3 regions of the Microbulbifer pacificus genome follow, and region 2 is predicted to be linked to each of the others. Evidence: predicted binding sites of a transcription regulator. Region 2 holds the regulator's gene; each other region holds the start of a gene.

Region 1 (3,276 bases), 950 kb from region 2:
TCGGAAGCGATCACGGATTTGGGTTTGACCTCCGGCACAAGTTCATTGAGCGGCATTGGCACGCCGCGTTCGCTGATCACTTCCACGTGGGCGCGGCGCAGCAGGCGCGGTTCCGGCACGCCACAGGAGTGAGCGATGGTGCCCACCTCGTATTCCATGTTGCGCGCGTAGTGATACACGCGCTCCGCCTTGTCCATCGGATCCAGCCCCTGCTGCAGGTCGGGATTGTGGGTAGTGACACCGGTGGGACAGGTGTTTTTGTTGCACTGCATCGCCTGGATACAGCCGAGGGCAAACATAAAGCCGCGCCCGCAGTTGACGAAGTCCGCGCCCATGGCCAGTGCCCAGGCCACCATGGAAGGGGTCAGCAGTTTGCCGGCGCAGATAATCTTGATGCGCTCGCGCAGGCCGTACTGGGTAATCAGGTCCACCACCAGGGGCAGGCTGCGGTTCAGTGGCAGGCCCATGTAGTCCATCAGGCTCTGCGGCGCCGCGCCGCTGCCGCCGTCGGCGCTGTCGATATTGATAAAGTCCGGCGCGGATTCGATACCGCGCCGCTGGATCGCTTCGCAAAGGTCGTGCAGCCAATCGCTGACGCCGATCACGCACTTGAAGCCTACGGGTTTGCCGGTGACCTCGCGGATATGGTTCACCATATCCAGCAGACCATCCACATCGCGGATTTCCGGGTGCCCATTGGGGCTGATGGAATCCATCCCCGCGGGAATACCGCGCACATGGGCAATTTCCGGCGTGACCTTGATACCCGGCAGTATCCCGCCCTTGCCGGGCTTGGCGCCCTGGGAGAGCTTCAGCTCGAACATTTTCACCTGTTCGAGGGCCGCCACTTCTTTCAGTTTTTCGTCCGACAGGTTGCCCTCGGCGTCCCGCACTCCGTATTTGGCGGTGCCGATCTGGAACACGATGTCGCAACCGCCGGACAGGTGATGGGAGGAGAGACCACCTTCACCGGTGTTCATCCAGATACCCGCCTTGGCCGCCCCCTTCGACAGCGCCGTGACCGCCGGTACCGACAGCGCGCCGAAACTCATGCCGGAAATATTGAAAATGGAGCGGGTGGTATAGGGCTTGCGGGCCACGCCCTCGCCCAGGGTCACTTCCCGCGGCGGCACCGCGTCCTTGCTGAGGGTGGGAAACGGGTGATTGAGGAAGACGATGTCGCCGGGCTGGTTGAGCGGCCTGGTGGAACCAAACGCGACGGTGGAATCCACGTTTTTCGCCGCCCGGTACACCCAACTGCGCTGGGCGCGGTTGAACGGCATCTCCTCACGATCGAGGGAAAAGAAGTACTGGCGAAAAAATTCGCCCAGGTGCTCGAACTGGTAGCGGAAACGCCCCAGCACCGGGAAGTTGCGCCGGATCGCCTGTTTGGTCTGGCTCACGTCTGACAGGTACATGTAGGCGACGTACAGCACCAGCACCACCAGCCCGAAGGCAAACAACATCGAAAACAGCTGCAACACCGTGACCGCAAACCCTTTAATTGCGGCTACTGCCTGAAGATCCATTCCCTAGCCCCTGTTCTGCTCGTTTAAAAGGCGGAGACCAAAACCGAGCAGTCATTGTATGCGCAGGCTCGCGCTATTGCACACTCCCGCCCCCGACAATAAACTGTACAAACATACAGTTACCCAGCCTCCAACAGAGCTTTGCCGTGGCCAATGACGCCCCCACCAATCCCACACGCCTGTACAAGGGCCGCGGCGCCATCAGCAATCTGGCGGGGCGCTTCGTGGATCAGGTCAGCAGCCGCGAGAGCGACGGCTGGGAACTGGAGCTGGAACCGCTGCAACGGATAGAAACCCTGGCGATCGAGGAGAAGGCGAAATCCATTATCGCCACCAACAATTCCCCGGACATTCCGTTCAGCCAGTCCATCAATGCCTACCGCGGCTGTGAGCACGGTTGCATCTACTGCTATGCCCGCCCGGCCCACGCCTATATGGACCTGTCACCGGGACTCGATTTTGAAACCAGGCTGTTTTACAAACCCAATGCTTCTGAGCTGCTGGAACAGGCGCTGCGCAAAAAGGGCTACCAGTGCAGCCCCATCGCCATGGGTACCAATACCGACCCCTACCAGCCGCTGGAAAAAGACAAGCAGATCACCCGCCAGCTACTGGAAACGCTGCAGCGCCACCGCCACCCGCTGACCATCGTCACCAAGAGCCAGCTGATCCTGCGCGACCTGCCGATCCTCGCGGAGATGGCCCAGGACAATCTGGTGCACGTGGCCATCAGTGTGACCACACTCGACAATGACCTGAAACGCAAACTGGAACCGCGCACCGCTGGCCCGGCCGCGCGCCTGCGCACCATCGAGGCGCTGAGCAACGCGGGGATTCCCACCGCGGTGATGGCGGCGCCGATGATTCCCGCGATCAACGATTCAGAACTGGAGAAGATTCTCACAGGCGCCAGTGACGCCGGCGCCATTCAGGCGGCCTACATCCTGCTGCGCCTGCCGTTTGAGGTGGCACCACTGTTCCGCCAGTGGCTGGCCGAGCACTACCCGGAGCGGGCGGCCCATGTGATGAGTCTGGTGCAGCAGAGCCGCGGGGGAAAAGACAACCAGAGCGAATTCGGCGAGCGCCAGCGCGGCACCGGGGTGTTTGCGCAGCTGTTGCGGCAGAGATTCAAGATCCACTGCCGCAAACTGGGGCTGAATGAGAGAAAACTGGCACTGGACTGCAGCCACTTCACCCTGCCGCCCCAAACGGGGGACCAGCAGAGTCTTTTTTAGGGAATTTCTGAAAAGCTACTGCGCGTGAGTCTGGCGGCGTCCGGCGGTGCTCAAAATGCTCATGTATCAAAAATACATTCCGCTTTCTGCGCTCCGGCAGCCACCGCCAGCCTCCCGCTCGTTACGTTTTTCAGAGATCCCCTAGCAATCACATCGAGCGCTGATCGATCCGCTTGCGGAATTCCTCGGCACTTTCCTTGCGCTCGGAGTAGCGGTCCACCAGGTAGTCAGCGCGATCGCGCAGCAGCAGAGTGAACTTCACCAGCTCTTCCATCACATCCACCACCCGATCGTACAGGGACGATGGCTTCATGCGATCGTTGTCGTCGAACTCCAGCCAGGCCTTGGGTATCGAGGACTGGTTGGGGATGGTGAACATCCGCATCCAGCGCCCCAGCACACGCATCTGGTTGACCGCATTGAACGACTGCGAGCCGCCACTGACCTGCATCACCGCCAGAGTCTTGCCCTGGGTGGGGCGGATGCCCTGTATCGCCAGCGGGATCCAGTCT
Region 2 (3,276 bases):
CTGCGCCGACGGAGGACAGCGAAGGGCGGGATACCGTGGTGCGATTCAGTCGCAAGACTCAGGAGCAGTATGTGCAGTCCGAAGAGGACGGCAAGGCCACCGGCTGGAAGGCTTTCTACACTGGCGGCAAGTGGCTGGTAGAAGATTCCGGCAGCAAATCTGCGGCACCCAAGAAGGCGGCAGCGAAAAAGGCCCCGGCCAAGAAAGCGACCGCGAAAAAAGCGGCGGCCAAAAAGGCACCTGCCAAAAAATCGCCGGCGAAATAGGTAGCGCAGTGAGCAACCCCTATACCGGTATTGTGGTTTCCGCCCTGCGGAAATCCGAGCTGCTACTGCAGTCCCTGGAAGTTCGTGAAGCCGAAAGCAATCCGCTACTCCAGGCAGCGCTGCTTGAAGGCACGCTGCTGCAGCTGTGGCGGGCGCATCGCGCATTTCTGGCAGAGCAGGGTCACCAGCTGCAGTTGGGTTTCAAGCCCGCTGGCGAGCCGGACACGGCACTCCGGCTTCAGGAGATGGCAGCCGCGCGGGGCAAGTTCAGTGCCGAGGTGGCTGAACTGGTCGGGCTCGAGGAAAATCCAGACAGCTGGTTCAATGCCATGGCCCGCTGCTGGCAAGGGCTGTGGCGCCCTGCGGGCGGCGCCCAGGAGTCTGGCGCCGCCAACAGCGGCGTGCGGACCCTGATTCCCCTGCGTCAGCTGGATAGCAGTTTTTCTGCCAGCCTCGACAGCGAGAGTCTTCGGCACTGGCATCGCCAGCTCAATGAGCTGGTGGTGCGCCAGCGCGCCCAGGGCCAGGAGTGGTAGAGCGGTGGCCTGCCATCGCGCCTGTCCTTGTCTGGCCGCTGATGATTCACTGTTCCCTGTGTTACACTGCCGTCAAATCACGCTGTAACTGGAGAAGTGAATGTCCTCTGAGACTTACGAAATCATCGAGTTGTCCAATGGTGATGTGGCGTTGCGACGCGCCGGTCACAAGGGGGACCCGCTGGTGCGTATCCATTTCTCGGATGAAAGCCTGGAGTTTCTGCGCGAGCACAAGATTGCCATTGCCCGCGCCATGCTGGAGGCGGGTATCGAAGCGGTGCAGGAGATCGGTACTTTGGAGCCAGAGCCCTTCGAAGAGGATGAGCTCGAGGCTACCGAACACACCATTCACTGACGGGTGAAGTGTTCGGCACCTAATTCGATAGGAAAAGCCAAAGCAAATAAAAACGGGGCTCAGTGAGCCCCGTTTTTATTTGCTGGTGTCACAGCCGAGCGCTGCTCACTTTACCCATCAATAGGGGTTCTGGCGAATCACGCCCACTGCCAGACCTTCAATGGCGAAATTCTTATCACGCATATCCACTTCAATAACGTCAAAGTCCTCATTTTCTGGCAGTAGCTGGACCATGGCCTGGTTGCCGCGACGCTTGAAGCGCTTGACGGTAACTTCATCTTCGATCCGGGCCACCACAATCTGGCCGTTGCGGATATTGTCGGTGCGCTGTACCGCGAGCAGGTCGCCGTCGAAGATGCCCGCGTTTTTCATGCTCATGCCGTGCACTCGCAGTAGATAATCGGCCGGAGGATGGAAAAATTCCGCGGGAATTTCGCAATATTCCTCGATATTTTCTTCCGCCAGAATCGGGTTGCCGGCAGCGACGCGGCCGACGATGGGCAGACCACTCTGGTGGCCGGGAATACGAATGCCACGGGAAGCACCGGCCACCATTTCAATTGCGCCCTTGCGCGCAAGTGCTTTCAAATGCTCTTCCGCCGCATTGGGTGAGCGGAAACCCAGTTCCTGGGCAATTTCGGCTCTGGTGGGCGGATAGCCTGTTTCATCCAGATAAGATTTGATCAGTTCCAGTACCTGGGCCTGACGAGCGGTAAGGTTTGTCATGGGCGCTTCCTTTTGTCTGTATTTATATACAGTTGCTGGGATTATATACAGATTTTCCTGCCGCGCAATCCAGGGGGCTGTTGCGTCAGTACTGCTAGACTTGAGGTGACCGGCGAAATCTAAAATCTGGTTCAAACCAGGTCTGCCGGGTTCGCTGTCACAATAAGAAGGAAGCGAAAGGGAGCAGGCATATGCTGGATGCAAAGATGCCGGAAGCGTGGCGTGTACTGCGTATTCAGTCGGAACTCGTTGATGGTATTGAGCGGCTGATTACCCTTAAAGGTGCCGTGACCGTATTCGGCAGTGCCAGGTTCCCGGAAGACGCGGTCGAGTACCAGCAAGGGATGCGCCTCGGCGAGCTACTGGCCAGCGAGGGCATCCCTGTCATTACCGGTGGTGGTCCGGGCATTATGGAGGCATGTAATCGCGGTGCCTTCACCCATGCCGGCGCCTCCATCGGCCTGAATATTGAGCTGCCATTCGAGCAGACGCCCAATCCGTATCTGGATATCCGGCTGAATTTCCGTTATTTCTTCGTGCGTAAATTCATGTTCATGAAGCACGCGGTAGGCTTTATCGCCATGCCCGGAGGCTTCGGCACCATGGATGAACTGTTTGAAGCCCTGACTCTGGTGCAGACGCAAAAAGTTAGGCGCTTTCCCATTGTGCTCGTCGGCAAGCGCTACTGGTCTGGATTATTGGACTGGCTGGTGAATACTGTGCTTGAGCGCGCTTGTATCGACGCCGCTGATCTGGATTTATTCAAACTGGTAGATACCGTGGATGAGGCGGCGGAGATCATCATCGACTACATTCGCCATCGCGAGGATTGAACAAGAGCGTGTTTCGCCAATGTTCTTGCGCCTCAATACTCAGCGCCATTTTCATGGCTGCAGCACTACGCTATCGATGACCATCACCGGGCGGGCGTTTGGCTATTGCGCAAATTCCCCTTGGGCTGAAGTAAATCCTACTTACTTGCTTTCGTCGGTGCCGGGAAACGCTTCGCCTTCAAGGCGGTCTATCGCGGTTTGCGCGGGCGAAAAAATCGGGCTGGTAAACCCGGCATCCTCATCGTCCTGCATTTCTTTCGCCCAAGTGCCATAACCGGCGTTAGCGTCTTCTGGAGCTGCGGCGCCAATAATCGGTAACTGCGGCCAGCTGTGAAAATCTATCTCATCCAGCGTACCGTCGAGATACTGGATCTCGATGGTGCGGGATGGCTGGTCCACGGCGACCACTTCAAACAGGTCTCCACTGTCGAAATTTTCGAACCAGCTGCCGATTTCCGGTGCGATTCTCGCCATGGCATGCCTCCTGTTGTTTATCAATGCTAGGAGCCAATCACTGGCCTGTATTTCCAATCTAGCGTGCGTGGAGTGAGGCTGGTAAC
Region 3 (3,276 bases), 1.1 Mb from region 2:
AATCCAGTCCAGGAACCAGATCGAACTCCACCGGCATGCCCTTTTTCCAGTGGCTGGAAATCTGTAGTACCGAAGGGCCGGAGAGCCCCTTGTGGGTAAACAGCATCTGCTCGTGGAAACTGCCTTCACCGCAACTGGCGGTGACCGCCAGTGAGGTTCCCGGCAATTCCTGCTGCCGCTCCAGCGCGCGCTGGTTCAGGGTAAAGGGCACCAGCGCGGCGCGGGTCGGCACGATACTGTGGCCGAACTGTCGCGCAACGTCGTAGCCAAAACCGGTCGCACCCATGGTGGGGATCGACAAGCCGCCGGTGGCGATCACCAGGGATTCGCACACTACCTTTCCCAACGACGTGTGCACTTCAAATCCCTTCGCCTTACTCTCATCAGCAACAGGCTCGATACGCTGGATCTCACAGCGGGTTCGGATCTGGGCTTTCGCCTCGCGGCACTCCGCCAGCAGCAGATCGACGATATCCCGGGACTTGTTGTCGCAGAACAGCTGGCCGAGGGTCTTCTCGTGGTAGGGGATCCCGTGCTTTTCCACCAGGGCGATGAAGTCCCACTGGGTATAGCGGGCCAGGGCGGATTTACAGAAGTGGGGATTTTCGCTGTAGAAGTTGTCCGGCGCCGTGTACAGATTGGTGAAATTGCAGCGGCCGCCGCCGGACATCAGGATTTTTTTGCCGACCTTGTTGGCGTGGTCCAGCACCAGCACACTGCGGCCGCGCTTCCCCGCCACCGAAGCACACATCAGGCCGGCGGCGCCGGCGCCGATGATGAGCACATCGGCCTGGGAGGGGAAGTCTGTCATAGGTTTTTTTGCATCAGGTCCGCGGCAGGGTCACGCCGCGCTGGCCCTGGTACTTGCCGCCGCGATCCTTGTAAGACACTTCACAGATCTCATCGGACTCGAAAAACAGCATCTGAGCCACACCTTCATTGGCGTAGATCTTCGCCGGCAGGTTGGTGGTGTTGGAAAATTCCAGGGTCACATGCCCTTCCCACTCCGGTTCCAGCGGGGTCACGTTCACGATGATGCCGCAGCGCGCGTAGGTGGACTTGCCCAGGCAGATGGTCAGCACCGAACGCGGGATACGGAAGTACTCCACGGTGCGGGCGAGCGCGAAGGAGTTCGGCGGAATAATGCAGTAGTCGCCTTCCACATCCACAAAGCTGTCCTGGTCGAACGCCTTGGGGTCAACGGTGGCGGAGTGCACGTTGGTGAAAATCTTGAACTCGTTGGCGCAGCGCACATCGTAGCCGTAGCTGGAGGTGCCGTAGGAGATCAATCGGTCACCGGACGCCCCGTGGCGTACCTGACCCGGCTCGAAGGGCTCGATCATGCCCTCATTTTCAGCCATGCGGCGAATCCACTTGTCGGATTTGATACTCACCCCTGCCCCCTCGGTTTACACAAAAGTCTGGTCATAAAAAAGAGGCGGAATCATAGCCGTTTTGCCCTGTGCAAAAAAGTGGCAGCCATTGCGACCGCCCCTATCACTTGCCTTCCCATATCACCCGACCCGCGCTTGCCGCCCCTGGATAAGTACTGTATAAATTACCAGTAGATACTGTATAGGTAACCAGTCAAACCCGTTTGAACAGCCCATGCGGAGCGAGCAGATCGTGAACAACGCCGAAAACTTCATGCAAAACAAGCAGTTAAGTGAACAGGCCGCCAATCAACCCGTGCAGCCGTTGCAACAGCTGCTGACCCGGCCGGATATCTGGCAACTGGCCAGCCGCCAGCAACAGCCTCGCACCGGTATCAGTACCGGCTATCGCGGTCTCGACGCGCTGCTCGCCAACCACGGCTGGCCCCGCGGCGCCAGTACCGAGCTGCTGGTCGACAAGGCCGGCATCGGCGAAATCACCCTGATCCTCCCGGCCCTCGCGGAGATGACCCGGCAGAACCGCATGGTGATCCTGATCAACCCACCGCATATTCCCTACGCGCCGGCACTGGCACAGGCCGGGGTACAGCTGGAGAAACTGCTGCTGCTCCACCCCCGCGGTCAGCGGGATCAGCTGTGGGCAGCAGAGCAGGCCCTGCAGTCCGGCGCCTGCGGCGCCCTGGTCAGCTGGCAGGGCAAGGACGTGCTGGCAGACAAGGACTTGCGGCGCCTGCAACTGGCCGCCCGCGAGGGCGACTGCCTGCACTTCCATTTCCGCCCGGGTTCCAGTGCCAACACCCCCTCCCCCGCTGCCCTGCGCCTGCAGTTGCACAGTGACGGCGAGCAACTGGCTCTGCAGCTGCTGAAGCAACTGAACGGCAAGTCTGGCCAGCGCCTGCACCTGGCCCGCAACCCGGATCTGACCCGCCGGGATCAGCCACTGCACTGAATCAGGAAGGAATCCACCATGCTCTGGCTCTGTATCCAACTGCCCAAGCTCTCACTGGAAGCCCTCACCCGCGCCCACCGCGCCGGTGATACGGCGCCCCTGGCGGTATCCCAGAGCAACCTGATCATCGAAGCCAATTCCGCCGCCAATAGTCACAACATCGAGCCCGGCATCAGTATCGCCACGGCCTGCGCTTACTGCCCGGGCCTGCAGCTACTGGAGCGCGATAGCGAGCGGGAAGCGCAGCTGCTGCAACAGCTGGCCCACTGGGCCTACGGCTTTACTCCGGTGGTCTCCCCCCGCGCCAGCAGCCCCGAGAACAAGGCCCTGAGCGAGGGCCCCGCCTGCCTGTTTCTCGAACTCGGCGGCAGCCTCAAGGCCCAGGGCGGTCTCGCCCCCTTGCTGCAACAGCTCGGCAAGGAGCTGCACAAGATGCGTATCAGCCACCAGATGGGCCTGGGCCACAGCCCCAGCGCCGCGCACCTGCTCTGCCAGCTACCGGAGCACCGCCAGTGGCTGGAGCAGACCAAAGTCCCGCCCAGCCCCCAGCAGTGGAAACAGTGGATCAGTTTCGCCCCCAGCAAACTGCTCGACTGCAACAACAAGGCCATCGCCAAACTCTATGCCTGCGGGATTAAACGAGTCAGCCAGCTGCTCGCCATTCCGCTGTCGGAAGTGGGCAGCCGCTTCGGGCGCGACTTCATCGACTACCTCGCCCGCCTCAACGGCTCGCGCCCGGACCCGGTACCCAGCTACCAGCCGCCACCGGAATTTCACAGCGAACTTTTTTTCCCGAGTCCACTGGATAACAGCGAACAACTGCTGTTCCCCGCCGGTCGCCTGGTGCGGGAGCTGTGCCGCCAGCTGCAGCGGCGCCAGCTGTACAGCCCGGCGCTGTACTGGGTGCTGGACTACGGCAGTCGCGGAACCGAG

The links. Region 2 encodes LexA, which represses DNA repair genes until DNA is damaged. Its sites were predicted from a motif close to ACTGTNTNTANANACAGT; they were not measured.
Region 1: a site for LexA is predicted at 1,632-1,649, ahead of R5R33_RS03815 (PA0069 family radical SAM protein). Genes of this name have one in related genera too.
Region 3: a site for LexA is predicted at 1,549-1,566, ahead of imuA (translesion DNA synthesis-associated protein ImuA). Genes of this name have one in related genera too.

Annotation. Positions count from the first base shown of each region.
Region 1 covers NZ_CP137555.1:846,380-849,655, forward strand. Annotated here, with positions in the region: gene R5R33_RS03810 (FMN-binding glutamate synthase family protein) at 1-1,529, opposite strand, end outside; gene R5R33_RS03815 (PA0069 family radical SAM protein) at 1,676-2,764, shown strand; gene arsH (arsenical resistance protein ArsH) at 2,913-3,276, opposite strand, start outside.
Region 2 covers NZ_CP137555.1:4,089,479-4,092,754, forward strand. Annotated here, with positions in the region: gene topA (type I DNA topoisomerase) at 1-266, shown strand, start outside; gene R5R33_RS17290 (DUF6586 family protein) at 275-802, shown strand; gene R5R33_RS17295 (hypothetical protein) at 903-1,157, shown strand; gene lexA (transcriptional repressor LexA) at 1,275-1,883, opposite strand; gene R5R33_RS17305 (LOG family protein) at 2,075-2,716, shown strand; gene R5R33_RS17310 (DUF6763 family protein) at 2,858-3,190, opposite strand.
Region 3 covers NZ_CP137555.1:979,781-983,056, forward strand. Annotated here, with positions in the region: gene R5R33_RS04435 (BaiN/RdsA family NAD(P)/FAD-dependent oxidoreductase) at 1-811, opposite strand, end outside; gene dcd (dCTP deaminase) at 825-1,394, opposite strand; gene imuA (translesion DNA synthesis-associated protein ImuA) at 1,627-2,343, shown strand; gene R5R33_RS04450 (Y-family DNA polymerase) at 2,362-3,276, shown strand, end outside.